Regions from separate parts of the Rossellomorea sp. GQ25 genome, predicted to be linked through region 1. Evidence: predicted binding sites of a transcription regulator. Region 1 holds the regulator's gene; the other holds the start of a gene.
What was found. Region 1 encodes NrdR, which represses ribonucleotide reductase genes. Its sites were predicted from a motif close to AACACNATATATNGTGTT; they were not measured.
Positions count from the first base shown of each region.

Region 2: a site for NrdR is predicted at 12,723-12,740, ahead of AC6CIB_RS20140 (vitamin B12-dependent ribonucleotide reductase). Genes of this name have one in related genera too.

Region 1 is NZ_JCAXEQ010000004.1:288,138-303,775, reverse strand. It holds gene pnpS (two-component system histidine kinase PnpS) at 1-688, shown strand, start outside; gene hflK (FtsH protease activity modulator HflK) at 1,055-2,017, shown strand; gene hflC (protease modulator HflC) at 2,010-2,945, shown strand; gene polA (DNA polymerase I) at 3,435-6,065, shown strand; gene mutM (DNA-formamidopyrimidine glycosylase) at 6,088-6,912, shown strand; gene ytaF (sporulation membrane protein YtaF) at 6,981-7,613, shown strand; gene coaE (dephospho-CoA kinase) at 7,645-8,250, shown strand; gene AC6CIB_RS14840 (glyceraldehyde-3-phosphate dehydrogenase) at 8,784-9,812, shown strand; gene speD (adenosylmethionine decarboxylase) at 11,085-11,465, shown strand; gene AC6CIB_RS14830 (cytosolic protein) at 11,597-11,977, shown strand; gene nrdR (transcriptional regulator NrdR) at 12,060-12,515, shown strand; gene AC6CIB_RS14820 (replication initiation and membrane attachment family protein) at 12,584-13,972, shown strand; gene dnaI (primosomal protein DnaI) at 13,985-14,917, shown strand; gene AC6CIB_RS14810 (putative sporulation protein YtxC) at 15,534-15,638, shown strand, end outside.
Region 2 is NZ_JCAXEQ010000007.1:111,246-126,883, forward strand. It holds gene AC6CIB_RS20070 (SpoIIIAH-like family protein) at 104-652, opposite strand; gene spoIIIAG (stage III sporulation protein AG) at 667-1,320, opposite strand; gene spoIIIAF (stage III sporulation protein AF) at 1,310-1,933, opposite strand; gene spoIIIAE (stage III sporulation protein AE) at 1,952-3,151, opposite strand; gene spoIIIAD (stage III sporulation protein AD) at 3,177-3,569, opposite strand; gene spoIIIAC (stage III sporulation protein AC) at 3,584-3,790, opposite strand; gene spoIIIAB (stage III sporulation protein SpoIIIAB) at 3,870-4,385, opposite strand; gene spoIIIAA (stage III sporulation protein AA) at 4,386-5,309, opposite strand; gene efp (elongation factor P) at 5,621-6,178, opposite strand; gene AC6CIB_RS20115 (M24 family metallopeptidase) at 6,219-7,283, opposite strand; gene aroQ (type II 3-dehydroquinate dehydratase) at 7,273-7,731, opposite strand; gene AC6CIB_RS20125 (YqhR family membrane protein) at 7,826-8,395, opposite strand; gene AC6CIB_RS20130 (SA1362 family protein) at 8,679-9,041, shown strand; gene AC6CIB_RS20135 (patatin-like phospholipase family protein) at 9,058-9,939, opposite strand; gene AC6CIB_RS20140 (vitamin B12-dependent ribonucleotide reductase) at 10,047-12,617, opposite strand; gene AC6CIB_RS20145 (lipoate--protein ligase family protein) at 12,968-13,804, opposite strand; gene AC6CIB_RS20150 (rhodanese-like domain-containing protein) at 14,017-14,400, shown strand; gene gcvPB (aminomethyl-transferring glycine dehydrogenase subunit GcvPB) at 14,546-15,638, opposite strand, start outside.

The DNA.
Region 1 (15,638 bases):
CTCTCATGAGTTGAAAACACCGATCACATCCATTAAAGGTTTCTCGGAGACACTATTGGATGGTGCGATGAATGATCCCGATACGTTAAAATCTTTCTTGGATATCATTCTGATGGAAAGCGAACGCCTGCAATCCCTTATACAAGATTTATTGGAATTGTCCAAGATTGAAAAACAGGGGTTCGAGCTTTCCCTGCAGGAAGTAGAGATTGCCGGTTTAATTGAAGACGTGATTCCGATATTGAAAGAAAAAGCCAAGTCAAAAGATATTTCCCTTCAAACGTCCTTTGAGTCAAGGGGCCATGCGGAAGTAGACCCCTACCGATTAAAACAAGTTTTCATTAATCTGGTCAGTAATGCGATTGTATACACTCCAAAGGGCGGGGATGTCTTGATTTCAGTGACGGAAGATAAGGAAATGGTTCATGTGAGCATTAAGGATAACGGGATGGGAATCAGTAAAGAAGAACTTCCACGCATTTTTGAACGATTTTATCGCGTTGACAAAGCAAGAAGCCGTAATTCTGGCGGAACGGGCTTAGGTTTAGCCATTGTGAAGCATATTATCGAAGCCCATGAAGGAAAAATGGAAGTAGACAGTGAAGTGAATGAAGGCACGACGTTCACATTCTCCTTATACAAACAGTCTTCAAGCTATTCGTTGGGTGAAGGGACGAGAAAATCTTAGTGAATTTACAATTATTTTACATTGTATTTACAATAGGTTTAAATCCTATTAATAAAAGGGTGTTACGATACTAAGTGAAACCCCTTCATCCAAGGTGTTAAGAAAAGGCGAGAACTAACCCCGTTCTCGTCTTTTCGCTTTTTTATTTTGAAAGCGTTATCTCCAGCATGAATGCTGGAGTGGGTCAAAACTTCACTTGCCAGCTGACTTGGTGCATTCAGGTAGGGATCACCCTCCTCCAGCCCATTTAATGAAACTCCCTCTTTTTGTCACCTTCTCTTAATATTCTTGAAACCTTTTTGTAGTAAGTCCGTATATCTTAGTAGGTGATTAATAAGATATAGAGATAGAAAAGGGAGGGCGCATATGAGTTTAAAACGAATTTACATGGTGACAGGGATGGTTGTAGCAGCCATTATTTTAATTGTTGTGTTATTGACTTCCTGGTATACCGTTGATGAATCAGAACAAGCACTTGTATTGACATTTGGAGAAGCGGGAGAGCCGGTCGTTGAGCCTGGGCTGCATTTCAAAATGCCATGGCCGATGCAATCAGTGGAAGTCCTGTCTAAAGAAACCTTCAGTCTTCAATTTGGATATGAAGAAAAAGACGGGAAGATTAAGGACTTTCCGAAAGAAACGAAAATGATCACGGGAGATGAGTACATCGTTCTCGCTGATCTTGTGGTTCAATGGAAAATCACAGATCCTGAAACTTACTTATTTAACTCTGACAACCCGAAGGAAATTCTTTATGATGCTACTTCATCTTCTTTAAGAAGCATTATAGGGAGCTCTTTGATAGATGATGCGTTAACGTCGGGAAAAGCTGAAATCGAGGCGGAGGTAAGAGACTTACTAACCACCCTGATTGATGATTACGATATTGGTATTTCCATTCTTGCGGTGAAACTGCAGGATGTCGAGCTGCCGAATGCAGAAGTTCGATCAGCCTTTACAGCCGTGACGGACGCAAGGGAAACGATGAACACGAAAATCAATGAAGCAAAGAAATACCGGAACCAACGATCAAATGAAGCGCAAGGTGAAAAAGATGCGATCATGTCCAGGGCGAAAGGGGATAAGATTGCACGTGTGGAGCAGGCGCGTGGAGATGTAGCCGTATTTGATAAGCTACATAACGAATACAAATCGAATCCTGAGATTACGAGAAAACGACTCGTGTTAGAAACCCTGGAGAATGTTCTTCCGAATGCGGAAATCTACATTATGAAGGATAGTGGAGAAACGTTGAAATACTTCCCAATTCGACAACTTGAAAATCAAAATGGGCCGGTGAAGCAGGAAGGGAGTGAAGAGAATGAGTGATCAAAACGTCTTTGACATCAATCAAAAGAAGAGAGAACCTATCGAATGGAAGCGTTATACAAAAATGGGCATCTTCCTTGTCATTCTCATTGCCGTCCTTCTTCTGCTGTTTACCAGTCTCTTTATGGTCAAAGAAGGAGAATATAAAGTCGTCCGTCAATTCGGGGAAGTAGTCAGAATAGACAAAGAACCCGGTTTGAAATATAAGATCCCGTTCATTCAGTCTGTTACAACCCTTCCGAAGCATCAAATGACATATGATGTGACGGAAGCTGAAATTAATACGAAAGATAAGAAGCGGATGCTCATCGACAACTATGCTGTGTGGCGTATCGAAGATCCTCTTAAAATGATCAAGAATGCAAGGACGGTCATCAACGCAGAGACGAAAATGGAAGAGTTCATCTACTCAGTCGTTCGATCGGAGCTTGGGCAATTAGAATATGATGAAATCATCAATGATGAAAAGTCTTCCCGGGGAAGTTTGAACGATCGGGTGACTGACAAAGTGAACGAGCTTCTTGAACGGGATGGATACGGAATTGTCGTTCAGGATGTCCGCATGAAGCGTACGGATTTACCGGAAGCAAATGAAAACTCTGTCTATACGCGTATGATTTCTGAACGTGAATCAAAGGCTCAGGAATACCTGTCGATGGGGGATGCCGAGAAACAACGAATCACGGCTGAAACAGATCGTGAAGTGAAGGAGCTGCTGGCAAAAGCAGGGGCCGATGCCAATGTAATCAGGGCAGAAGGAGAATCGGAAGCGGCACAAATCTACAACAAATCGTTCTCCAAGGATCCAGGCTTTTATGATCTATATAAAACACTGGAAACATATAAGAAAACAGTGGATGATAAAACGGTTATCATCTTACCATCTGACTCCCCATACGCAAGGCTGTTGATGGGATATACAGAATAAAAGAAGAAACGGTTGAAGATTGAGTAATCTCATTCTTCAACCGTTTTTTTGTTTATCTTAAGTTGGCTATTCATTCGTTTGATTTAACTATATTTGACGACTTTTTAATGAAAAAAAGCTGATTCAGGTTAGAGGAAGTACGATTGACGGGCTAAGTGGGGTGATTTGACGGTTAATTCTTTGAAAAATCATGCTCTCCCCCACTGTTATGATCCGGTTTTGGTTACTTATGACCCGCTTTTCGGATTTATGACCCGTATTCAGCACTTTATGAACCAGAATTCTGATTTATGAACCGCTTTTTCCATTTTATGATCCTTTTGTCGAAAAACCACAAATTTTGATAGAGATGACGTTGATTCAAATTCAAAAAATGAAATCAAAGTCATCTTTTTTCAGTGGACTTAATAAGGTCCCCTTTTTTCCTTTCATTCCCCAACATGATAGAATAAACATATAGAATCAGAAGCCTTTACAGGAGGTACTCACATGTCCAAAAAATTAGTATTGATCGACGGCAATAGTATTGCTTACCGTGCATTCTTCGCACTGCCTTTATTAAATAACGACAAAGGTGTACATACAAACGCAGTATACGGTTTTACCACCATGCTACAAAAAATAGTCGAAGACGAAAAACCATCACATATTTTAGTAGCCTTTGATGCAGGGAAAACGACTTTCAGACATAAGACATTCAAGGAATACAAAGGTGGCAGACAAAAGACTCCACCGGAATTGTCCGAGCAATTTCCATATATCCGCGAGCTTTTGGATGCATACGGAATTAAACGCTATGAAAAAGAAAACTATGAAGCGGATGATATTATCGGAACGCTCTCCCTACAAGCGGAATCTGACGGGTTTGAGGTAAAAGTGTATTCCGGGGATAAGGATTTAACACAGTTAAGCTCGAAGACTACGACGGTGTGTATTACGAGAAAAGGCATAACGGATATCGAAGTGTACACCCCGGAGCACATAAAAGAAAAGTGGGAAATCACACCTGATCGCATCATCGATATGAAAGGCCTGATGGGGGATAGTTCTGATAATATTCCAGGCGTGCCGGGTGTAGGTGAGAAAACGGCGATCAAGCTGCTAAAAGAATTTGATTCCCTTGAAAAGCTGCTTGACTCCATTGACCAGGTCAGCGGGAAAAAATTAAAAGAAAAGCTCGAAGAAAATAAAGAACAAGCGATCATGAGTAAGGAACTCGCGACCATCCTAAGGGAAGCTCCAATTGAGATTGGAGTGGAAGAGCTGAATTATGATGGAATGGATGAAGGTAAACTAAAGGAAGTATACCGGGATCTCGGATTCAACTCACTACTGGAGAAAATGGGTGAAACCACTCAAGAAGAGCCTCAGGAACTGGATGATATCTCCTTTGAGATAGTTGAAACCATCAAAGAAGAACACCTTTCAAATGAAAGCTCATTATACATTGAAATGCTGGAGGAGAATTATCACCTCGGAGAAGTAATCGGGATGAGTCTGCACAATGAGAAAGGCACGATTTTCTTTACGCTTGAGACCGCTTTGAATTCAGAAGCATTTAAGGAATGGGCTGAAAACGAAAGCGCAGCAAAATATGTGTACAACTCGAAGGAAACCGTCGTGGCGCTAAAGAGACAGGGAGTCGACATAAAAGGGATCGAGTTTGATCTGCTGTTAGCATCTTACATTATCAATCCTTCTGAATCGAGTGAAGACTTCGCTACTATCTCAAAAGGACACGGTCAGCCTTCTATCGAATCGGATGAATCGGTATATGGAAAAGGTGCCAAGCAGAAGGTCCCTTCCACTGACATTCTATCAGAGCATCTTGCACGAAAAGCATTCATTCTTCATGAATTGAAGAACACATGTATGGAAGAATTAAAAGAAAACAATCTATATGAATTATTTGCAGAGTTAGAATTACCCCTTGCCCTTATTTTAGCCGAAATGGAATTCACCGGCGTGAAAGTGGATCAAGAGCGTTTGCTCACCATGAAAGAAGAGCTTTCACACCGCCTGGAAGAATTAGAAAAGAACATACATGAACAAGCTGGAGAAAGCTTTAATATTAATTCTCCGAAACAGCTCGGCGTGATTCTTTTTGAAAAGCTGGGTTTACCTGTCGTGAAGAAAACTAAAACTGGTTATTCCACTTCTGCTGACGTACTGGAAAAACTTCAGTCCAAGCATGAAATCATTGATCATATCCTGCATTACCGTCAGCTAGGAAAGTTACAGTCCACATATTTAGAAGGATTATTGAAGGTCGTCCATAAAGATTCGAGTAAAATTCATACACGATTCAACCAAGCACTGACTCAAACAGGCCGTTTAAGCTCGACAGACCCTAATCTTCAAAATATTCCTATCAGGCTTGAAGAAGGAAGAAAAATCCGCCAGGCGTTCATTCCATCTGAAAAAGGCTGGGTTATGTTCGCTGCAGACTACTCTCAAATTGAGCTGCGTGTACTGGCTCATATCGCCAAGGATGAGAAATTAGTTGAAGCTTTCAGAAATGATATGGACATTCATACGAAAACAGCGATGGACGTCTTTGGGGTGGCAAAGGAAGAGGTCACATCCAATATGAGAAGACATGCGAAAGCCGTTAATTTCGGAATCGTATACGGAATTAGTGACTACGGTCTTTCTCAAAGCCTTGATATTACACGAAAAGAAGCAGGGGAATTCATTAAGAAGTACCTTGAAAGCTTCCCTGGTGTAAAAGAATATATGGATGATATCGTACAAGATGCAAAACAGAAGGGCTATGTGACTACTCTGCTTAATCGCCGACGTTACCTGCCGGAAATCACGAGCCGTAATTTTAACTTAAGAAGTTTCGCTGAACGTACAGCGATGAACACGCCAATTCAAGGAAGTGCAGCCGACATCATCAAGAAGGCCATGATTGATATGGCAGCAAGATTAAAAGAAGAAAATCTTCAATCACGATTATTGCTCCAGGTGCATGATGAATTGATCTTTGAAGCGCCTGAAGAAGAAATCGAAGTTTTAAAGAAAATTGTTCCTGAAGTAATGGAGAACGCGATGGAGTTAGAAGTTCCATTAAAGGTCGATTATTCATACGGTCCAACATGGTACGACGCGAAATAGAGTTTGATAAGGAGGTGGCAGAGTGCCGGAGCTGCCTGAAGTAGAAACGGTCAGAAAAACGTTGGAGCTTCTTGTTATTGGAAAGAAAATCAAAGACGTCTCGGTTTTTTGGCCTAAGATGATTAAAAGCCCAGACGAACCTGATGAATTTGTTCATAGCTTGAAGGGGCAGGAAATACTTGAAATGAGAAGAAGAGGGAAATTCCTGATCTTTTATTTAAACGACGTGGCTCTTGTTTCTCACTTGAGAATGGAAGGAAAGTACAACTTGTCCGATAGCCGGGACCCCATTGAAAAGCACACTCACGTCATATTTCATTTTACGGATAACACAGAACTCAGATACCGTGATGTCCGGAAGTTTGGGACGATGCACCTTTTCAAGAAAGGGGAGGAATTGCTTCATCTTCCCCTCCTGCAGTTGGGACCCGAGCCGTTTCAATCCGAGTTTACTGCAGACTACCTAACAGAAAAGCTGAGCAAGACAGAAAGAATCGTGAAAGCCACATTATTAGATCAGACGGTCCTCGTGGGACTGGGGAACATCTATGTAGATGAAGCATTATTCCGTGCGGGTATACACCCCGACCGGAAGTCAAAATCCCTTTCACAGGAAGAAATTGAGCGGCTTCACCAAGAAATCATCAGAACATTGGAAGAAGCCGTAGAAATGGGAGGAAGTACGATTCGCTCCTATGTGAATTCTCAGGGACAAATGGGTATGTTCCAACAGAACCTCTTCGTGTATAGCCGGAAAGAAGAACCTTGTCGTCAATGTGGTACTCCCATTGAGAAGAAGGTTTCAGCAGGGAGAGGGACGCACTATTGTCCGGATTGCCAACGTTAGAAAGAACAATTAACATCTGATAAGCCCTTACCATATAGTATTGTAATGATTTTTGGGAGGGCTATTAGATGAGTGAAACAATCTCCTTATTACTTCTGGCGTTTGCTGTAAGTCTTGATAGTTTTAGCACAGGTTTAACTTACGGATTACGAAAAGTGAAAATCCCTACAAAATCAATCAGCATCATATCCATTTGTTCGGCGAGCTCCTTATTATTGGCCATGTTACTTGGTCAGACCATCGGATCCATCATCACACCGTTATGGGCTGGCAGGATCGGCGGGCTGATTCTGGTTGTGATTGGAGCGGCCGTACTGTACCAGTTCTTTAGACCGGAAAAAGAAACGGTATTATCCCAAGAAAAGACGTTAATCAACTTTGAGATTAAATCCATAGGATTAGTGGTTCAAATTTTAAGAAGGCCGTTAACGGCAGACTTTGATAGATCGGGTACGATTACCGGTATTGAAGCGTTTATGCTTGGAATTGCACTATCATTGGATGCCTTCGGTGCCGGAATTGGCGCAGCGTTATTAAATTTCTCGCCATTCATACTTACTTTAGCCATCCTGGTGATGAGCTTTACGTTCTTATTCTCAGGATTAAAGATGGGGGAATTCTTCTCTCATTTACGGTGGATTCACCGAGTGTCATTTCTCCCGGGAGTTCTGTTGATCCTTATAGGGATCCTGAGGTTTTAATGGCTGACATGACTTAGAAAGGAATAGGATAATGGCTAGCATTATAGGATTAACAGGTGGTATTGCAAGTGGTAAAAGTACAGTTTCGAAAACGTTAAATGAAAAAGGCTATACGATAATTGATGCTGATCTTGCTGCCCGTATGGTGGTTGAGGTTGATCAGCCGGCTTATCTTACGATTGTGGAAGAATTCGGTGAACATATACTGCACGATCACGATTCAACCATCAATCGGGAAAAACTAGGCCAGATCATCTTTAACTCTGAAGAAAAACGAAAAAAGCTGAATGGAATTGTTCATCCTGCCGTCAGAAGCATGATGCTCGCACATAAGGATGAAGCCATTCTTGAAGGTAAAAACACGATTTTCATGGATATTCCGCTTTTATTTGAAAGCGACTTAACTTGGATGGTGGATCGCACGCTCGTGGTATATGTGAACAAAGAAACCCAATTATCGCGTTTGATGGAACGCAATCACTTTACCCGGGAAGAAGCATTAGCACGCATCGCTTCCCAATTCCCCTTAAAGGATAAAGCAAGCCTTGCCGACGCAGTCATCGACAACAATGGAACCCTGGACGAAACCAAGGAACAGCTTGAATCCCTTTTGATGGAGTGGCATCTAAAACCATAGAATGACATATGAGCTGACAAGGAAACTTCTTGTCGGCTTTATTTTATTTGATCCACTATATTAATCAGGGGTCATGGCGATAAAAATCTGATTCTAAAATAGAGTTGTGTTGGTTCTCCTTTGTAAATAGGACAAACGCTCAGCATTTCTACAATAGGAGCTTTTTTGTGTATATCTGTTAAAACGTAGTGTAATAGCACAGAGTGGATTGTAGCGGAAGGCACTTGACTCCTGCGGGAAATAGAGGAAAGGTCGAGACCCCGCAGGGCAATGCCCGAGGAGGCTCGACTTCCTCCCCGCGGAAAGCAAGTGCATGGAGCGGAAAGGAACGGTCAATGTTTAAATCAAAGATATAGCATTGAAAAATTGTATGAAATCAAACCACAAAAATATACATTTAATAAACCTATTGTCAGAATAATAAAACATTAAAAATCCGCAAAATACTTATTAACATATTCTCTAAATATGTTATACTATTTTTAGCAAATAAACATATAAGTATAACATTAATATAGAGGGGAGCCGGATTTATGAAGGCGAAAATTGCAATCAATGGTTTTGGACGTATTGGAAGAATGGTTTTCAGGAAAGCAATATTAGAGGGAAACTTAGAGGTTGTAGCCATTAACGCAAGCTACCCGGCTGAAACATTAGCACATTTAATTAAGTATGACACAAATCATGGAACATTTCAGGCAGATGTGGTGACGGAAGATGATGCACTCATCGTCAATGGGAAGCGTGTCCTACTATTAAGCAATCGTGATCCTAAAGCTTTGCCTTGGGGCGAATTAAATATCGACATTGTGATTGAAGCTACTGGAAAATTCAATTCGAAAGATCAAGCGAGCCTTCATTTAGAAGCGGGAGCGAAAAAGGTCATCCTGACAGCCCCTGGTAAAAATGAAGACGTAACGATTGTGATGGGTGTAAATGAAAGCGCATTAAATATTGAAGAACACAGCGTCATTTCAAATGCATCTTGTACAACGAACTGCTTAGCGCCAGTTGCGAAGGTATTAGATGAGCAATTTGGTATTGAAAATGGACTTATGACGACAGTCCATGCTTACACAAATGACCAAAAGAATATTGATAATCCACATAAAGATTTGAGAAGAGCGAGAGCGTGCGGTCAATCGATCATCCCGACCACAACTGGTGCAGCAAAAGCATTATCATTGGTTCTGCCTCAGTTAAACGGCAAGCTTCACGGAATGGCATTGCGTGTGCCTACACCAAATGTTTCACTAGTGGACCTGGTTGTGGATGTGAAAAGAGACGTAACAGTAGAAGAAATCAACGAAGCTTTCATTACGGCTTCTGTTAGTTCTTTACACGGAGTGCTGCAATTCACAACGGAACCTTTAGTTTCAATCGACTTTAATACAAATCCTCATTCAGCGATCATCGACGGATTATCCACGATGGTAATGGGAGATCGAAAAGTGAAGGTACTGGCCTGGTACGATAATGAATGGGGCTATTCATGCCGTGTCGTTGATCTGGCTAAATTCGTTGCATCAAAAATGAACGCAAAACAAGAAGTCAACGTTTGAAAGAACCCACATAAACAATAAGCTGCATCCTTAGAACGTACCTTTCCCGGTGCGTTCTTTTTCTTTTCATATTTTTTAAAGGTTCTTTTCTAAACTTTGTTGCTTTTGAAAAAGCGAGTAGTGGTTGATTTCCGCTCCAGGTGCTCGCTTTCCGCGGGGCGTGAGTTGAGCCTCCTCTGGCTTTCCCTGCGGGGTCTCAACTTTCTAGCTCCGGCAAGCTTAGCCCCTCGAGGTCATAAGCTAAATGGTCCAAGAAGGCAAAGAGCGCCTTCTTAGGCCCATTCATCTTATGCATGTCGGGGCTGGGCGAGCCGCCTCCGCTTTTCGGAGCTTCCCGCAATTCCCGCTGGAGTCGAGCACCTGCAGCGAGAATCAACTTTCTAAGCATGGATTTCTTAGCATAGCTAATATAAATACCATACAAGTCTAGAAAACAGTATTTTTCAAAGTGTGCACTGGTCGATTGTAGCTTGTATAGTAGAGATTTTTTACTTTTTATTGTTTTTTGTCACTTTAAGTTCTGTCCCTTAAATTCCTTTTAGATAGTGAGGGGAATTTCGTAGACTCCTATGGGAAAGTCCGTACGCAAGCTGCAAGCGGAGCAGTTCCTTCACCACCCAGCACATATTGGTTGACAGAGCCTTGGCAGATCATCATGTGTTTTAAAACAACAATCTTTACGAAAACAGCCTTTAGTAAATAGATGTCAACGAAAATCCTCTATTTGTTGGTGTGGGATTTGGGTGATCCTTTGGTAGGAAGTTTGTATTTATGAACAACTTTCTACCAAAGAGCTTTTTTGTGCTTATCTATCAAAACTTATAGTCAGTAAGAGTGTAGTAGCACAGAGTGGATTGTAGCGGAAGGCACTTGACTCCTGCGGGAGATAGAGGAAAAGTCGAGACCCCACAGACGGAACGTCGAGGAGGCTCGACTTCCTCCCTGGGGAATCTTGTGCATGGAGCGGAAAGGAACGGTCTGCGATTCCAAGAACGCACTTTACGTTTAGGGAAGTTGCTCACCGCCAACTCAGCGAAATGCAATCAACCGATAGTATGACCAAGTGAAAAAGTTTATAAAAATTTATTGCAAAAGAGTTTTAAACAAAGTATACTATTTTTCGTGAACTTCTTATTAGCAAATGAATACTGATTTAGCTACTTAAAGGGTTAGGACCTCTTCGGACTAACTTTCCCCCGTGGTAGTTAAGATTTTGCCAAAGGATGCGTTCATTTTGACGAAAAAAATTATGTCAAAGGGGGAAACACGAAAATGGAAACAATGGGTCGTCATGTAATCTCAGAATTATGGGGTTGCGATTTTGAAAAATTAAACGATGTAGTAGGAATTGAAAAAACATTCGTAGATGCTGCGCTTAAATCAGGTGCAGAGGTACGTGAGGTAGCTTTCCATAAATTTGCTCCTCAAGGTGTTAGTGGAGTTGTGATCATTTCAGAATCACATCTAACTATTCACAGTTTTCCTGAACATGGTTATGCCAGTATTGATGTATATACTTGCGGTGATTTAGATCCTAACATCGCTGCTGAATATATTGCAGATGCTCTTGGTGCTGACACACGTGAAACAATTGAATTGCCACGTGGTATGGGTCCGGTACAAGTGAAGAAGTCTCAGGCTCAAGCCCTTTAATTGAAAATAACTCAGAAGAGATGCGTATTAGATGCATCTCTTTTTTTATGCTTTTGTATAGGAATTGATTTTGAATTTTCATTCGTGTTGTTTTCGTGTAAAATAAGGGTAAATAAAGGGAGGAACGTTAAATGAGCGGAATACGTACTTTTTTTAAACGGTTTCAATCAGAATGTGAGACATCTGATCAGCACGAAGATAAAGACCTGCAATCACGCTATTATAAATCCATGCATCAAGGTGCATTTAATGCAGTATTAGAGTTATTCTCATCCTCTGAGTATGAGGTGATTTCCCAGTCTAAGGACAGAGGGGAAATTACGGTCCGTAAAAATGGTACTCCCCAACTGTTTATTGTCGCAACGGTCATCACGGTAAGACCTTTTGAAACGGCAGTCGATTTCAAGATCAGTGCGGATAAAGGGAAAATCTTTGGTACATATACGGTCTTAAAAGCACAGATTAACCATTATTATCATAAGCTTGACAGCGAATTGACAAAAGTGAAATAACGGTAAATCCTTTATAAGCTTGTGTAAGTCGCAGCTTTTTTATATGATGAAAGTAATAGTATGTAATAACGGAGCTGATATTATGAAGTGCCCGTCTTGCCAGCATAATGGTACACGAGTAGTGGACTCCCGTCCTGCTGATGAAGGACGTTCAATCAGAAGAAGAAGAGAATGTGAAGTATGTACCTTCCGCTTCACGACCTTCGAGAAGGTTGAAGAGCTTCCTTTAATTGTGGTGAAAAAAGAAGGGGTAAGAGAAGAGTTTAGTCGAGAGAAGATTTTGAGAGGGTTGATCAAGGCTTGTGAGAAGCGCCCGGTACCTCTTGAGAGATTAGAAAAGATCTCAACGGATATTGAAAAGGAACTCCGTAATCAAGGTGCTTCTGAAGTAGAATCGGTTAAGATTGGTGAGATGGTCATGGATCAACTTGCTAAGGTAGATGAAGTTGCATACGTACGCTTTGCATCTGTGTATAGACAATTCAAGGATATTAATGTATTTATAGACGAACTGAAAGAATTAATAAAAAAAGAGTAGAAGAATGAGCTGAAGATGTAATTCTTTAGCTCTTTTCTCTTTATTTTTTTGAAAGGTAGAATCCAACTATGATGAAGAAGCATTGGAATGAAATACAACCAATCGATCACTACACGGTAGGGACAAATGGGATTCTTCAGGAATACGATCGGAAAATCATCACGTTTCTGTACCAGCCTTTAATTGGTTCGGTTTGTTACAGTCTTTATATGAGTTTGTGGGGAGAAGTAGAAGAAAACAGGTTATGGTCAACACATTCTACTCATTATCATCTGATGAACGTTCTGTCTGTCAATCTTCAGGAAGTTTATGAAGCGAGAATGAAGCTTGAAGGGATAGGGTTGTTAAAGGCATACGAAAAAAGGGACAACGAGGATCGGAGTTTTCTCTATGAACTGCAGCCTCCTCTTACCCCTCAGGAATTCTTTCATGATGGTATGTTAAATGTGTATCTTTACCGTAAAATAGGCAGGACTCATTATTTGCGTTTAAAGAAATTCTTTACTGACGAATTGGTAGATAAACAGCAACACGTAAACATCACCCGGTCCTTTCAAGATGTTTTCACATCGGAACAGATTAATTTTCTCCAACACGATGCAAATATGGATTCCGAGACAAAGTCTGGTGAACAATATATGAAATATGGGAAGAATGGTGGTCTTCCACTGGATGATATCGATTTTGATTTTCAGTTATTACTTGCAGGGTTATCTGAATCCATGGTTCCACGAAAATCCTTTACAACTAATGTCAGGGAAACGGTTCTGAAGCTGAGCTATCTGTACGGTATAGATCCTCTTCAAATGAAAAATATCGTCTTAAGCTCCCTGGATGCAGACGATACCATCGATATAGAGCTGCTGCGCAAAACCGCACGTGATTGGTATGGGGTTCAGACTGGTGATCAACTGCCCGATTTGACTACGAGAATAGAGACTAAAGCGCCTGTGAAATCGGATAAACCCCGCACGAAAGAAGAAGAACTCATTGAATATCTGGAAACAACGTCGCCCAAGGATGTTCTTTCTGACATATCAAATGGAGGTGCTCCTTCTAAGGCAGACCTTCAGGCTGTTGAAGAGGTGCTCATGTCACAGAAGTTGCCGATTGGTGTCATGAATGTCCTGGTACAATATGTGTTGCTGAAAACGGACATGAAGCTCACAAAAGGATACATGGAAAAAATCGCGTCCCACTGGTCGAGGAAAAAGGTGACGACTGCAAGTGAAGCCATGGAATTAGCAAAAAAAGAACACAAGCAGTATCTTGAGTGGGCTGAAGGGAAAAAGGAAAATAATACGAATAGACGAAGAAAGCCGATTCGTACTGAGAAACTCCCGGAATGGTTCCAAGAAGGTGAAACCGAGAAAGAAAATGATTCTTCCCTTGATGGATATGATTTCGAAGCAGAAAAGAAGAAACTCGAAGAAGAGCTTAAAAATTTTCGGAAGTAGGTGAACGTAGCGGTGGAGAGAATAAATAACACCCTGAAAAGGTTGGCGGCTTCTGGTTCGTTTCAACAAAGATATGAGCAAATGAAAAAAGAGATTCTTGAAAACCATGATGTGAAGGATTTTATTCGCAGGAATGAAGGCCGTGTAACAGGGGAAATGGTAAATGAGAGTCTGATGAAGTTATATGAATACATCTCTCAAAGTAAAGAATGTCGTTACTGTCCTTCTTTACAGGAGTGTAAGAACATGATGGAAGGGTATGACCCTCATTTAGTGATCAGAGGTAACACCATCGACATCGATTACCATCGCTGCCCTCGAAAAGTCATTCATGATGAAAGAACAAGTTCCAAGCGTCTAATCAAGAGCCTGTATGTACCTAAAGATATTTTACAGGCGTCCTTTCAGACCCTGGATCTTGATTCGAAAAGCCGATTGGAGGCTGTGCGATTAGCGAAGAATTTCGTGGAGAACTATACAGAAGGTACAAAAATGAAAGGACTCTATTTTTACGGCAAGTTCGGAGTGGGTAAGTCCTATTTGTTAGGGGCGATGGCCAATGAACTCGCCCAGAAAAAAATCGCGTCCCTGATTGTCTACGTTCCTGAGTTCTTTAGAGAAATCAAGCAATCGCTTGGAGATAACTCGGTAAATGAAAAACTGGAAATGGTTAAATCTGCACCGATCCTCATGCTCGATGACATCGGCGCAGAAACGATGTCAAGCTGGGGAAGGGATGAAATCCTGGGGACGATCCTTCAGTACAGAATGCTTGAGAACCTGCCTACATTCTTTACCTCCAACTTCAACTTCAACGAACTGACCCACCATTTGACGTACAGTCAAAGAGGAGAAGAAGAAAAACTGAAGGCTGCACGGATCATGGAGCGGATTAAATACTTGTCCCAGCCTGTGTTGATCGATGGTAGGAATAGAAGAGAATAGATCGCACGAAAAAAGAGGGGGTCATTCGTTAAGCGAGTGATCTCCTCTTTTGCTCTTCCTGTTGGCAAAGACGGCAGAGCAGTCCTCCGTGTCGATACGCATGCATACCTAAAGAAAATTCGACAAGGATGCTTAATTATTCAAAAAGAGGATCAATTAATTAAAATCAGGATTAATAAATCCCAAACAGGATTAATAAATCCCAAACAGGATTAATTATCCGAAATCGAGATTGAAAACAGCCCAAATGGGATCAATTCTTCCGCGATGTCATTCCGAATCAGGAATTTCACCCCAAATTCGGCCCCTTAGACCCTTTCCGGGATCCTACTTCAGCTGAAATAAGGCAATCTAAGTCATTTCCCGTTTAAAAAAGGAGACAATATATAGCCTGGGATTCCAATCCAAGCGCAAAACCCAAACCTTTTCAACAACCGAGCCCCTTCCTGTTGGCGAAGACGGGAGAGTCTCCTGTAGCGAAAATCAAACACTACTCGCTTCTTGTGACCGCCAAAAAGTTTGAAAAGAGACAATTAAATTCACACATCAACTTCTAATTTATACAAGCCTCCCATATATATAAATCAGGGATTTGGGTTTAAGGAGGCGAGAAAGTTTGATTGAATTTATTTTCAAGCAAAAAAATGATGCGTTAAAGCTTCAAGAACACCTCAATAAAGAGTTCATACAATCATGGTTCCATGAAACGCTCTTTCAACAT
Region 2 (15,638 bases), on a different contig from region 1:
GAACTTCGCAGATGCAATGTTATTAAACAACAATCTTTTAAAAAGGAGCATAAACAAAAAATGGCCACCTGAAGGTTCCCCTTCGGTGGCACTGGTTTAGACGTTAATTTGTTGGCTGGAATTCAACTGCTACCGGTTTCATCTGACCAACTTCACTCATCACAAGGCGGATGATTTCATTCGCATCGGCTGTTGAGTGCTCTTTGTCGGATTTCACAGTAATGCGGATATTTTCACCGTTAGCTCTGACTAACGCATCTTCATAACCCATTGTTTTAATCATTGTTTCTAATACGGATTCTGTCATGGCCAACTCTCTTAAATTCTCCATTTCCTCATAGGCAGCGCTTTTTTCCTCTGCTGATACATCGGCGTTGGCTACTTTTGCTTCCAGTTCTTCACGAAGCTGTTCGCGTTGGTCCAATACTTCAATTCTTAAAGCTTCGAACATTTCATTTCCAGCAGCGTCCGTTACGACTTCCATGTCAGACATGGTTTCCTTCCCATCTTCTTTCGCTTGCTCTTTTCCGTTCTTTTCTTCATAAGCCATATCTGTCACTTGTTGCGTTGGAGATGTAATGTAGTAAACTGAAAGCACGATCACAAGACTCAACATCGTTAATAACCAAACTGTTTGTTTTTTAAGTAACATCTATCATTTCCCCCTTATTTTTTGGGCAGAACCGATACCCTGTGACTTGGTACGTCTAATCCGCGGGTAACAGCCTCTATGATCCATTTTTTGATTTGTATATTATCGGCCCCTTTTGCTACAACAAGGACACCGCTGACTTTAGGTTTTTTAGTTTCTTTCACAATGGGAACTTCTTTCTCTCCATTCCTCACGATGACCATTTCTTCCTCTTGTGATTTATCCTCAATCGATCTTTTTCCACCTGACTTATCTTCTTCAGCGGTCGTTTGTGACTGTGTGGATTCATTCTTTTCATACACTTTTGACTCTGTTGCCTCTACATTGACAACAACGTGTACTTCGCTGACCCCGACAATTTGATCCAGGGCTTCTTTCAGTTGGTTTTCGTATTGATCTTCATACCCTCTCATGGTGCCATCCGATTCCTTATGGCTGGAGCCGAATGTTGCGACCTCTGCAGGGGCTCCTTCGTCTACTGATTTCGAGACCTCCAAGCTGCTATCTCTGCTCCAAAGATCACTGATAAGCATAAAGGCGACACCTACTAACAGCACAATGAGAAAGTATTGTAACTTATTCCCTTTTTTATCTTTTGGCGGTGAATTGGCATTTTCCTTTGACAGCCATTCCTTCAATGCGTTAAGCGGACCTTTATTAAAGTTCATTGGCTTCCCCAGTCCCCCCTTCAACTGTAATGATTATTTTGTCTGGTGTAAGATTCCATTGCTCGGCAAGTAAGGAGGCCATTTGGGACGTACTTTCTTCAGGCGTTTTCTTTCTCGGCTCAGCTCCCGTATCGATCTCCACGTTTTGAACAGTTTCAATCGAAGTGTTTTCTTGATTGTCTTTTACAAACACTGTCACTTCTGTGATACTATCCGGGACATTTTCCAGATCATCTGCTTTCACTTCAACCTTCTCAATGACCTTACCGTGTTCATCCATCATCTCCTTTTCAGCTTTTTGTTTCATTTGGACAGCCATCTGTTCTAAAATATATGCACGTTGTGAGGCTTGTATTTCTTTTTTCTTCATTTCTATTAAATTTTCTACTGAATTATTTTGAGAATCTCCATTTATATCAATTGACTCCATCACCGTATCAAAATCGGTTGCCATTAATTTAAATAAGGGTGTAAGGATAATGGTGATCAACAATAAGCCAGTCACGATTTTCGCATATTTTTGCATGTTGGAACTGGGAAGAAGCATGTCAATGACGGTGGCTAAGAGAACAAAGATAATAATATTTGTAATCCAATCGGTGAGAAATGACATGACGGTACTCCTTCCTCTTTATCGCATCATCATCGTGATATTTCCTGCTGCAATGATGACGGTAAGACTCAAAAAGAACATAAAGGACACAATGGCAAGGGCCGCAAAGACATACATCACACTTTTGGCAATGATATCGAGACATTCTATCACCGGTCCGCCACCGAGGGGTTGAAGAAGAGCAGCTGCTAATTTATAAATAAACGCAATCATGAGGATCTTGATTGCGGGAAAAGCTGCAATGATCAGAACAATAGCCACACCAGCGATTCCCACCGTGTTCTTTAAAAGAACGGAAGCGCTGATCACTGTATCCGTCGCATCCGTGAACATTCTGCCGATCACAGGTACAAAATTTCCGGTAACAAATTTCGCTGTTCGAATGGTAATCCCATCTGTCACCGCTGCCGTGGCTCCCTGCACCGATATCACACCAAGGAAAACGGTCATGAAGGCTCCTAATAACCCGATACTCCATGTGCGCAATAACTGTGCCAGCTGCGTCACTTTATAATGAGTGGAAAGGGTACTTACGATACTTAATAGCGCCGCCAGAAATAGCAGGGGGAGAACGACATTTTGGATCAACAAACCGCTTGTGTTCATTAAAAAGATAATCACAGGATGGAAAAATGCTGCAGATACGATTCCTCCAGAAGCGGCAATAAGGGCTAACAACAGAGGTATGAGGGCAATGATGAAGTGAATCATGGTTGAGATAGCATCCCGGGTGTAATCAATTGCCACGTGAAAACTATTAAGGGCGATGATGATCAACACCATGAACACAATGCTATAAGCAACCTTGCTGACACTCCCTCCTTCGAATGCATTCTGCAGGGATTGCAGAAACATACTGAAAATCGTGAGCAGAATCAGAGTTCCTAATAGCTTTCCATTCATCACAAGCTCCTGGAAGGCGAACTTGAAGATTCCACTAAACCATGCTTTAAAAGAAAACTCTTTTTCTCCTTTGATAAAATCAACCAAACTGCCCTTTTGACTTTCAGGAAGATAGCCACCGTATTGATCCACGATACTGTTCCAGAATCCTTTTAATTCTTCGATTCCTAATTGATCTAACTGCTGATCGATCATTTGCTGTTGAATCGTCGAATCGGGCGGATTCTGTTCTTCCCCTTCTTCAGCTTGTCCACTGGAGGCTCCTACGAAAAAGATTACGAGTGCTATGACGAATATTCGATATATTTGCAACATTTTTTTCCACCTCTTAACGTTTCGCTTATCCAGTTGGGATCATGTTGATAATCGTTTCGATAATCACTGTTAAAATAGGTACCGCCATTGCTAAAATCAAGATTTTCCCTGCAAGCTCCACTTTCGCTGCAAGTGCTCCTTGTCCGGCATCCTTTGTAATGTGAGAAGCGAATTCCGCTATGTAGGCGATGCCGATAATTTTGAGAATGGTTTCTACATACACCATATTCACATTTGCATTCGCAGCCAGCTTTTCAATCATATGAATGATGGAGTAAATTTGATCGATCAGAAATAAAAAAATCGAACATCCTACAAACACAATAAGTAAAAAAGCAAAATTTGGTTTCTGCTCTTTTACAATTAAAGCCAGAAAGGTCGCAACCAGTGCTATACCAACAATTTGAATGATTTCAATCGCGGACGCCCCCTCTAACCTTGATATAAGAAGACAGATTTAATCTTCTGGAACAGATCATCGACAATCGAGGCTACCATAAACAGAATATAGATGAACCCAAAGAGGGTAACCCACTGTGCATATTCTTTCTTCCCGACCTGATCTAAAATCGTATGCAAAAAGGCCACTACAATCCCCACCCCTGCGATCTTGAAAATAATATCCACATCAATTCCCATATTCATTTCCCTCCCGGTTTCTAAAAGCTGTTCTCGCAAGCGATTGGCGTGTATAAAAGTATTGACCTATGAAGCATCGTTAGAGTAATAAGATAATCAATAATAAACCTGACAAAAACCCCAAGCTCTTCGTCATCTTTTCATATTTTCTCTGCTTTTCTATCGCCTCTGATTCTTCTCTTTCCAGATGTTTTAGCGCTAACTGTATATGTTTCTGCTGGGTCATCATGTCGTGTTTGCCCAGGTTTTCTCCAAATTGTTTCAGGATTTCGTATTCACCTGCTTTAAAAGCCGTTAATTTCCATATATCATTCAGGCTTTCTTCCCACGCTTTCTTCACTGAAATCTCCTGCTCCGTTAATTTCTTTGAGAACGTTTCAAAGAACCATGAAACAGGTTTTTGCAGCTGCTTGGAGATCTTTCTCGTTGCTTCATGCAAAGGGGTATGGCTGTACGTGATTTCTGCTTCCAATGACTGAAGGGCCACCTTCAACAACCGAAGCTGCCTCGGTCTTTCCGTTAAATATTTAGACGCTTCGAATCCTGCCCAGGAAGTAGAAAGCAGGATGAAAACAGCACCAATTAGTTTAATCATTTATGTCACACTCGCTTTTTTCAGAAGAGATTGGCCGTGTTCATTCCATACTTCATGAACCTTACCAGGGTCATCCCCTCTCCTTAGTTCAATAAAGCGCTCGATTGTTTGAAGATTCACGATGTCCTTGATTACGGGTCTCTTCGCTACTTCGCCAAATGTAGATCCATGTGTCGTCATCACAAGGGTAATGCCTGCATTTACTGCTTCCTGGATAGCTTGACCATCTTCAATCCGACCGATTTCATCTACAATCAGGACGTCGGGACTCATGGAGCGGATCAGCATCATCATCCCTTCAGCCTTCGGACATGCATCCAGCACGTCCACTCTCGGTCCAAACATCAGCTGAGGAATCCCGTTTACACAGCCGGCAATTTCTGAACGTTCATCGACAATCCCTACTTTAAAAGGGGGGATATTTTTTTCAGGGACCCCCGTCGAAATCATACGTGCAAGATCTCTTAGCAATGTGGTTTTCCCTGTCTGAGGAGAGCCGATTATCATCGTATGCTTCCAACCATTATCATAAACATATGGAAAAATAGATTGAGCTATGCCAAGCTTTTGTCTCGCAATACGGATGTTGAAGGAAGACAGATTCCGAATTCCTTTCACCACACCACCCTCTAGAATAACCTTTCCAGCAAGACCGACTCGATGTCCGCCTTCAATCGTGATATATCCTCTCTTCAGTTCCTCTTCCAATGTATAAAATGAATGCCTGGATAGTTTGTTAATGAGCTGTTCGCTATCTTCCTCGGTAACGGTATAAGAAAGGAAATATGGCTTCCCCCTTGCCGTGACCTCCAACACACGGTTGGTACGAACCCTAATTTCTTCAATTCGGTCAATAAGATCTTGTGGAAGGCTCAGGACTTTGTCAGAAATAGTGCTGGGTAGTAAGGCTAGAACTTCTTGCATATAGGTACCTCCTAATCTTGTTCCACTTCGGAATGTAGGAAGACGGAAATGAACCTTCGTACATGCTTCCCGATAATACAATGTATTCTAGTGAAATGAGATTATGACAGTAGAGTTAGAAGATTTGAGATGGGGACTGGGAGTTTTGGTTTGGAGAGTTGTAGATGAAGGGGAATGTGGATTCGGAAATTGCTGAAATTTGCTGAATGGCAGATACCCCAAGACGGAGGGGGTTTACACTCCCCCCACCACTAACAAAAAACAAAAAAAGCCCAAACGAGAAAAATTTCGCTCAGGCTTTTCACACTCAATTATCCACGTGATACGTAAGATCCGTCCGTTGTATTAATGATTAATGTGTCTCCTTCGTTGACGAAGAACGGTACGTTAACCACCAATCCTGTTTCCACTGTAGCAGGCTTTGAACCACCGGAAGCTGTATCGCCTTTGATGCCCGGCTCTGTTTCAGTTACTTTCAATTCAACTGAGTTAGGAAGCTCTACTCCAAGAGTCTCTCCTCCGTACATCATGATAGACACTTCCATGTTTTCTTTCAGGTATTTCAATTCATATTCGATGGAAGAAGCAGGAAGTTCGATTTGATCGTAGCTTTCGTTGTCCATGAATACATGCATGTCACCATTAGCATATAGGTATTGCATTTTACGGTTATCGATTTGAGCTTTCCCTACTTTTTCTCCTGCACGGAACGTTTTTTCCTGGATGGCACCTGTGCGCAGGTTACGAAGTTTGGAGCGAACGAATGCTGCCCCTTTACCTGGTTTAACGTGTTGGAAATCGATTACTCGCCAAATCCCGTTATCGACTTCAATAGTCAAGCCTGTACGAAAATCATTTACTGAAATCATATTTATTTCCTCCTATTGTCTAGTAGACCTGTCTTTAGGACTACAATGGTAGAATGATTAGATCTTTTGTAGAATGTGTCAGTGTTTCATTGGAATCTTCTGTTATGAGTGTATCATCTTCAATACGAACACCGCCAACGCCTGGAACATAGACGCCCGGTTCAACCGTTACGATCATTCCAGGCTCCAGTACCACATCGGAACGGGAGGACAATCCTGGTCCTTCATGAACTTCAAGGCCGATTCCGTGTCCCAGTGAATGTCCGAAATACTCTCCATAACCCTTTTCTGTTATGTAATCACGTGCAATAGCATCCGCTTCTTTACCTGTCATACCAGGCTTGATTTTTTCCATAGCAAGAAGCTGTGATTGTAGAACGACGTCATAGATCTCTTTCAATTTCTCACTTGGTTCTCCTACCGATAAAGTACGTGTCATATCGGAGCAATATCCTTTATAATATGCACCATAATCCAACGTTACAAAATCACCTTTTTCAATGACTTTATCACTGGCCACCCCATGAGGAAGTGCAGAACGATTACCTGAAGCAACGATGATATCAAAAGATGAAGATGTCGCGCCCGCTTTTCTCATGAAGAATTCTAATTCATTGGAAACTTCTAACTCTGTCACACCCGGTTTAATAAAATCTAATATATGCTTAAATGCTGCATCGGCAATATCCGCCGCATCCTTAATTATCTTAAGCTCTTCAGGTGTCTTAATCAAGCGTAACTTTTCTACTAACCCTGATACCGGTACAAGTTCTGCTTCAAGCACTTCGCGATAGCTATCATACGCACTAAATGTCATGTAGTTCTTCTCGAAGCCCAATTTCTTAATCCCTAGGTTTTTCACTTGTTGGGCTACTTCCTCATGGATGGGTCCAGTATGCTGGACGATTTCAAAATCGGCAGCCTGCTCGGTTGCTTGCTCGATGTAGCGGAAATCTGTTATGAATAATGCTTTCTCTTTAGATATCAGAACAACACCTGATGAACCCGTAAAGTTTGTCATGTACCGACGGTTGTAGGTACTTGTAAGTAAAATCCCGTCAAGTTCATTTTCTGAAAAAGTCTCTCGTAATCGTTCAATTTTCATTCAATTCCACTCCCTTAATGTTCTGTATGATCGCTTGTAAAGCCAATTCGTAACCAAACAGTCCAAATCCGACGATCTGGCCAACCGTTTCAGCTGCCACGACAGATTGATGTCTAAACGCTTCCCGGGCATGGATATTTGATATATGCACTTCCACTACCGGTACTGATACCGAAGCCACTGCATCTCTTATCGCATAGCTGTAATGTGTGAAAGCACCGGGATTCAGGATGATTCCCCCATACCCTTCATCCTCTGCCTTGTGTATGTAATCAATCATTTCCCCTTCATGGTTCGATTGAGCTGAAAAGAGTTGAAAGCCTTCACCTTCTGCTTGTTTCGAAAGCTTCCCCTCAAGTTGCGGCAGGGTGACATGTCCATAAATATCGGGTTCACGTTTCCCCAGCCTATTTAAGTTAGGACCATTTAAAAGCAAGATTTTCATCATATGTAAACCCCTAAAAAAATAGAATGTTCATCATGAACATTCTAACACAAACCTTATGCCTATACCTACATAATTGTCTGATAATGAGGATATGTTAATGTGAAACTTCCCCTGATTTTTCTTTCTCATTCTGATGTCTCAATTCATTTTCTTCATAAGAAATCGAATAGCCAATAAATACGCCATACAAAATATACAAGCAGAAGGTTGTGATCAAAGTGTGATAATCAATGGATGTAAAGGATTTAATGCTCGGGAAGAGCGGATTGAGCAGTAAAAAGAAAGCTAAGTATAACGCTACACCGTAGGCAACCCCTACCCACATAGACTTGAATTTTCGTAATAAACCATAATAAATGAGGGCCACACCTATAGAAATCACTCCGTAAGCCACAATGGAAAGAACGATTCCAATCCATTTGTCCACCCAGTCACCAACCGCCCACGGCTCAAATATAATATTTGGCTCGATTTTCGTAAAGGAAAAAAAGTAACAAAGGTAAGCAATTGCACTCCATAACATTCCCCCAATAAAGCCCGTCACAACAACCATTCCCATGAATGAAAGTGGTTTTTCACCCTGATTCTGCTCTAAACGTGGATTCTCCTTGCTTTCTTCTGTTCCATCCTGAATCTTTTCATGTTGTCCCTTTTGTTCAGCCATCTGTAACACCTCCATTCGTAGTATGTCCCATTGATTTAAACATTTGCATGGTTTTACTTATTTTTCATCTATGGGTAATGAAGAAATATGGATAATAAAACGCTATCTCTAGTGCTTTGATTCATTTTTTAGTAAAATAGATAATATCTTTCCAAGTTTCAGAAAAATAACCTGAGCGATATTCACAGAAAATCGATAACTAATATGGTTAAATAACAAGGAAATTGTCTAGAATAATAGTATAGATATGTATAATGGATTGTATTGTTAGGAGGTGGCTTTGTTGAACGCTCGCAATATCTTTGTTATCACATTAATATTGTTAGCTATTGTTGGGTTGGGAACTTCCCTATTCGTAAATCCTTTAGGGCTAGTAAAACAATTACTTGTTACAGCAGCTGTGATCGGAATTATCTACTTCATTTACCGAAGATGGTTCAGCGGGAGGCGGGCTGGTAATAGTAATGAACAGAGAGCGTTTCTTAAAGCAGCCAAACAATCAAAGAGGCGGCATAAGAAAAAGTCTCCAAGTAAGCCTCAAGTATCAAACGCATCAAAGAAACGTTCGATACGAAAGAAATCCAATGCCAACCTTACTGTAATTGAAGGAAAAAAGAATAAGAAAAACAATCGAGCCTCACTTTAGGAGCTCGATTGTTTTATTAATACGGCCATTTTTGAAGAAAGGCTTCAGCTTTTGATTTTCCGTATTGAATGAGCTCTGCTCTTTTCTCCGGCGTTAACCCGAATTCGGTCGTGAGCACACCTTCAGTCGGAATAAAGATGATGTTTTTTTCAAGTTTTCTGGAAATGTATCTTGAATCATGTGCATCTTTCATCGTAGTAAAGAGGGCTTCATACATATCAATCGCATTTTTGATTTGTTTTTTTGGCTTTCCGACTAGATCGTGACTTAACTTCACCCCGATGACCGGCCTTACCTTTTTCACATTTTCCCGATCGAACAACCACATAGGGAAGTTACTGAGCACCCCACCATCCACCATGAGACTTATTCCTTCTAAAGATCGCAGCTTTACAGGTTCAAAGAAGTAAGGAAGACTCGCACTCATTCGTATCGCCCTGGCAACAGGAAAGGTTTCTTTCGCTATGCCGTACTTCTCAAGATCATCTGGGAGAACCAATAATCTGCCATTCGATAAATCCGAAGCGATGACCCGGAGTGAATGGGGTGGTAAATCGGCAAACGTATAAATTCCTCTTACTTTCAGCTTCTCTTCCACCCAGCTTTCAAGGGCCACTCCTTTATATAAACCTAAACGATAGTAAACCCGAAACCATTTTATAATAGGGAGAGAGATGATCGCGTTTGAGTCCAGCAATTTACTAAATTCAATACCATCCATGATTTTCAAGAGCTCCCTGCTCGAATAACCGGCAGCAATAAATGCTGCAATCACCGCTCCTGCACTTGTTCCAGCTAGCCTCTTAAACCTGTAGCCCTTCTCCTCTAATGCTTGATATGCCCCAATCAACGCGAGCCCCTTTATGCCTCCACCTGAAAAAACACCATCGATGTCCAAAGGTCCCACTCCTTCAATGTCTATTACTACATCTTTAATTCACAAAGCAGGATTTTAGACTAAAAAAATAGGAGGGGAACCAGTCCCCTCCTAACTTTCTTCATTTATTATAGTCCGCATTTCAGTTGAGCACCGCAGTTTGTACAGGTATTGCAGCCACCCATATCCTTTACCGTTCCTTTACGGCAGACTGGACACGTATTCCCGACTTCAGAACCAATGGTCACGTCTGTTGAACGTACGTCCTGAATCGTATCAAGTAACACGATCGGCTTTTTCGATGTAGGAATTTCTTTTTGTTCCTGCTCGTCCTCGTCATCAAAGCTGTTTTCTTCTGCTTTGAGGGTAAGAACTTGTGAATCACGGCTTCCGTCAACGTACACGGTTCCACCTTTTGCTCCACCTTTATAAAGTCGCTCATACACTTTTTCTACTTGCTCAACTGTATAACCACGAGGAGCATTAACCGTTTTCGAAATAGAGCTGTCGATCCAATTCTGAATCACACATTGGACATCGGCATGTGCTTGTGGCGCCAAGCTCATGGAAGAAACAAACCATTCTGGAAGATTGTCAGCATCTGCATCCGGATTTCTCTTCAAGTAATCCTCTACAATATCCGCTTTCACTTCAATGAACTTACCAAGACGACCGCTTCTGTAGTACGTGAATGAGAAATAAGGTTCAAGACCAGTAGATACTCCAACCATCGTACCTGTTGAACCTGTTGGGGCAACGGTCAATAGATGGGAGTTTCGAATCCCGAACTGTTGAATGTCGTCCCGTACATCCTCAGGCATTTTCTTCATAAAGCCTGTTTCCACAAACGCTTTTCGTAAAGCCTTCGTTTCTTCATCGGTACTTCCATTAAGGAATGGGAAGCTTCCCTTTTCCTTCGATAATTCAACGGATGCACGATAAGCGGTTGTTGCGATTGCTTCAAACACCTCATCCACCAGTTGATTGCCTTCTTCAGAACCGTATTCTTTTTCACAGTAGATCAACAAGTCTGCTAGACCCATTACCCCAAGGCCAACACGTCGCTCACCAAGAGCCTGCTTTTTGTTTTCTTCCAGGAAGTACGGAGTAGCATCGATGACATTATCCTGCATGCGAACACCCACTTCAACGGTACGCTTCAATTTTTCAAAATCAACAGTTTTCGTCTCTTTATTGGCAAACTGAGCCAGATTCACGGCTGCCAGGTTACACACTGAATAAGGAGCGAGAGGCTGTTCACCACATGGGTTCGTAGCAACTACCTTTTGACCATATGCTTTCGCGTTCGTCATATCATTCGCGTTATCAATAAAGAAGATTCCTGGCTCTGCAGAGTAGGTTGCACAAACATTGATAAGATTCCAAAGCTCTTTCGCCTTGATCTTACGGTAAGTCCGCACTTTGTAGCCGAGCTTTTCCCACTCACGGACGTCCCCTACGTTATGCCATTCTTCATTATAGTATTTCATTTGCTCTTCATTATAGCTTTCTACATCAGGGAAGCGCAGTTTATATTCACCATCGTTTTCCACGGCTTCCATAAAGTCGCTTGTCAGGCAAACTGAGATATTCGCACCTGTCAGGAATTCTGAATTATGGACGCTGTACGTTCCGCCTGTACGGAGCTTTTCTTCTGCATTCTTAAGGATTTTCGCATCAAATCCACCGTATCCAGGGATTTGTCTATAATTTAGGATTCCTTGATACATCGCTTCCTCTTGTTCTGTCAGAGGGGTGAATTTCAACTTATCCTCTGCTGCCTTTTTAATGGTTTCATCTTCTGTATTTTCAAGAAGATAACGTAAAATACGCGGGTTTTGCATTTTAGAAATGATGAATTCGATAATATCGGGATGCCAATCTGAAAGCATGATCATTTGTGCCCCACGTCTTGACCCGCCCTGCTCAACCAAATGAGTCAATTTAGCGATGTCATCCAGCCAGGAAACCGAACCGGAGGATTTACCGTTCACACCTTTTGCCAGGGTATTACGTGGACGAAGAGTCGATCCGTTCGTTCCGACACCCCCGCCTCGGCTCATGATCTCCATCACCTGCTTGCGATGTTCCGAAATCCCTTCACGTGAATCCTGTACGAAAGGCATCACGTAGCAGTTAAAGTACGTTACGTCCGTTCCGGCACCCGCTCCATAAAGCACCCTACCAGCAGGAACAAAATGCAGGTTCACTAATTCATGATAGAACTTTTCAAACCAAACTTGTCTCTTTTCAGGAGTTTCTTCCACTTCTGCTAAGCCTGTTGCGTTACGCTTCGCAATTTGTTCGTAGTAGACTTCCAGTGGCTTTTCGATTACATCAAGTGTTCTTGAGACGATACCGGTTTCCATTTCTTCCGGCTTGTCGATGGCACTTCTGTACTCTTCTTCAATCCAAACATCTGCTTTCTTTGTTTCCCAGTCGATGCTTGAAATGTAACCTAATCCTCTTGCAGGGAACTTAGGATCTTCTTTGATGGTGAGGACCACAAAATCCCCTTCAGAAAGAGTGATCTTTTCCGTGTCTTTGAAAGAATAGCGATCAATCATAACAAGACGGGATACACCTTTGTGTGTAGTATGCATATCTGGGGTTATAGGATGTACTTGAGGAAATAATCCAATATCCTGATTTAATCTTTCGATGTTTAATTTCATTGTGTTTTTCGACGCAACAGTCATAAAGACAACTCCTTCTATCTCAAATCTTTCTTTTGTTTGTTGTTTACTTTGATGTGTAATATCAAATAATACGATATCATAGCTCTATTAGAAAAGCAATAAATAAACACAACATATAGTGTGTAAAAAAATATTCGACACACCACATATTGTGTTTCGAGTCAATGGTTCATTTGTTTGTCAAACGGATAATAAGCCAATAGAAATAGAAAACAGGAGGAAATAATAGAAAATCATATAATACTCCGACCATTTCTATTAATTTAGAACTTGATATAAATCCAAGTCGCGTAATAGTTGGTAAAATAGGAAAAAAGCGACAAGCATCGCTTTTTTTCTACAAAAAAATTTTATCGTTTAAAATTCCAGTCATCTGATTCGTACCGGGTTTGGGCAAGGTCCACAACATATTGTGTTTCCTCTTCAGAAAGTTCATATGGTTCCAGGTGGATATTCAATCCTTCTTCAAAACCTTTTTTGAACGCTTCCTTCGCCATATCCATGGTGACCGTTTCAGAACTGATTTCGTTCATCGCAACGGCCTTGCTTTTAAATGCCCGCTGCATACGCTCTTTTACCCTGTCAGATGGATAATTAAACAGACTAAACAATTTATCTTCGTCCAGATCCAGGAGGATAGAACCGTGCTGAAGGATGACGCCTTTTTGACGCGTCTGGGCACTGCCTGCCACTTTCCTTCCTTCTACCACCAGTTCATACCAGCTCGGTGCATCAAAACAAACGGCCGAACGTGGATTTTTTAATCCTTCCCGCTCTTCTGCTGTTTTCGGAACAGCAAAGTAGGCTTCGAGTCCAAGTCCTTGAAATCCTTTTAAGATCCCTTCAGAAATCACTCGATATGCTTCTGTAACGGTTTTAGGCATTTCCGGGTGCTCTTCGGAAACAATGACACTGTACGTTAATTCATGTTCATGCAGAACCCCTCTGCCTCCCGTCGGTCTTCTGACAAAGCCAAGTCCGTGTTCTTTCACTGCATCAAGATTGATTTCCTTTTCTACCTTTTGGAAGTAACCGATGGAGAGCGTCGCGGGATCCCAGCCATAAAACCTGATCGTGGGAGGAATCTTTCCCTCGCTATGCCAATCCAGTAGCGCCTCATCAAGTGCCATATTATAAGAAGGGGAACAATTCCCTGAGTCAATGAATCTCCATGTTTCTTTTTTCATGCATCATACCTCATTTGCGTCTTCTCTCTGATATTTTGTTATGTAAAAAATCAACTTCATTTAAGTCCGTTACTAGTCTATCAAATCCAAAAGAAAAAACAAAGAAAAACAGACTGGAAAGTGTTTGCTGTAAAATAATAAATTTGTTTTGATTCTCAAGCACTTCATGAATATAATAGAAGATAGCGCATTTGTAGAAAGGAGCATGAATGATGGAAGGATTATATATTCTTTTAGTCGTACTTGGTGGAATCATTGTTTATTCACTCTTTACGTTCTTCTATCAAAAGAGAATTGTGAATACATTGACTGAAGAACAATTTCGAGCAGGATATCGTAAAGCTCAGTTGATAGATGTTCGTGAAGCGAATGAATTTGAAAACGGTCACGTACTTGGCGCACGAAATATCCCCCTCTCTCAAATTAAAATGAGACAAAAGGAAATCCGTGCCGATCAACCCGTTTACCTTTATTGCCAAAGCGGACTTCGCAGCGGAAGAGCAGCTCAAATGCTGCACCGCAAAGGATACCGCGACCTTCACCAATTGCAGGGCGGCTTTAAAAAGTGGACAGGTAAAGTAAAACATAAAAAATAATGTAAAAGGATTGCCTTTGGGGCGATCCTTTTTTTGATCTGTGGAAGAAGTGGGATGGGTTCGTTATTTTTTATATATTATAAAGGTCCGTCCCCCAAAAAATCCCCGCAGCGAATCGCTGCGGGGATTTCCAATTTTACACTCTTTAGCTTTCTTTTGAATAACGCAGAACCGGTTTTCTTGCTGCGAGTGTTTCGTCCATACGTTTGACGATGGTTGTGTGAGGTGCTTCCTGGACGATTTCAGGTGTTTCTTCTGCTTCTTTGGCAATCTGAATCATTGCATCAATGAAGGAATCAAGGGTTTCTTTTGATTCTGTTTCGGTTGGTTCTATCATCATGCATTCTTCCACATTTAATGGGAAGTAAATCGTTGGTGGATGATATCCGAAGTCCAATAGACGCTTCGCAATATCCAATGTACGGACGCCAAGCTTCTTCTGGCGTTTTCCGCTGATGACAAATTCATGCTTACAATGGCGATCGAATGGAAGGTCAAAGTGAGGCGCAAGTCGACGCATCATGTAATTTGCATTCAGAACGGCATTTTCCGTCACGGCTCTCAGTCCGTCCGGCCCCATGGTTCTAATGTACGTATAGGCACGAACGTTGATGCCGAAGTTACCATAGTAAGGTTTTACACGGCCAATGGAATCAGGACGGTTGTAATCGAATTCGAACGTATCGCCATTTTTCACCAGGACCGGCTTCGGAAGGTACTTAATCAAGTCTTCCTTCACTCCGACAGGACCGCTTCCTGGACCACCGCCTCCATGAGGGCCCGTAAATGTCTTATGAAGATTTAAATGCACGACGTCAAATCCCATATCTCCTGGTCTGGCTTTTGATAATACGGCATTTAAATTGGCACCATCATAATACAACTTTCCGCCTGCTTCATGAATGATTGCAGCCATTTCCAGAATATTTTCTTCAAATAATCCAAGAGTGTTCGGGTTGGTCAGCATCAGGGCTGCTGTATCATCTCCAACTACACGCTTAAGATCCTCCAAATCAACCAAGCCGTTTTCGTTTGATTTTACAGTTACGGTTTCGAAACCTGCTACTGTCGCACTGGCAGGGTTCGTTCCATGAGCAGAATCCGGTACAATGACCTTCGTGCGGTGGGTATCACCATTTGCTTCATGGTAGGCACGGATCATCATAAGACCAGTCCACTCTCCATGAGCACCGGCTGCAGGTTGAAGGGTCACTTCATCCATGCCTGTGATTTCTTTC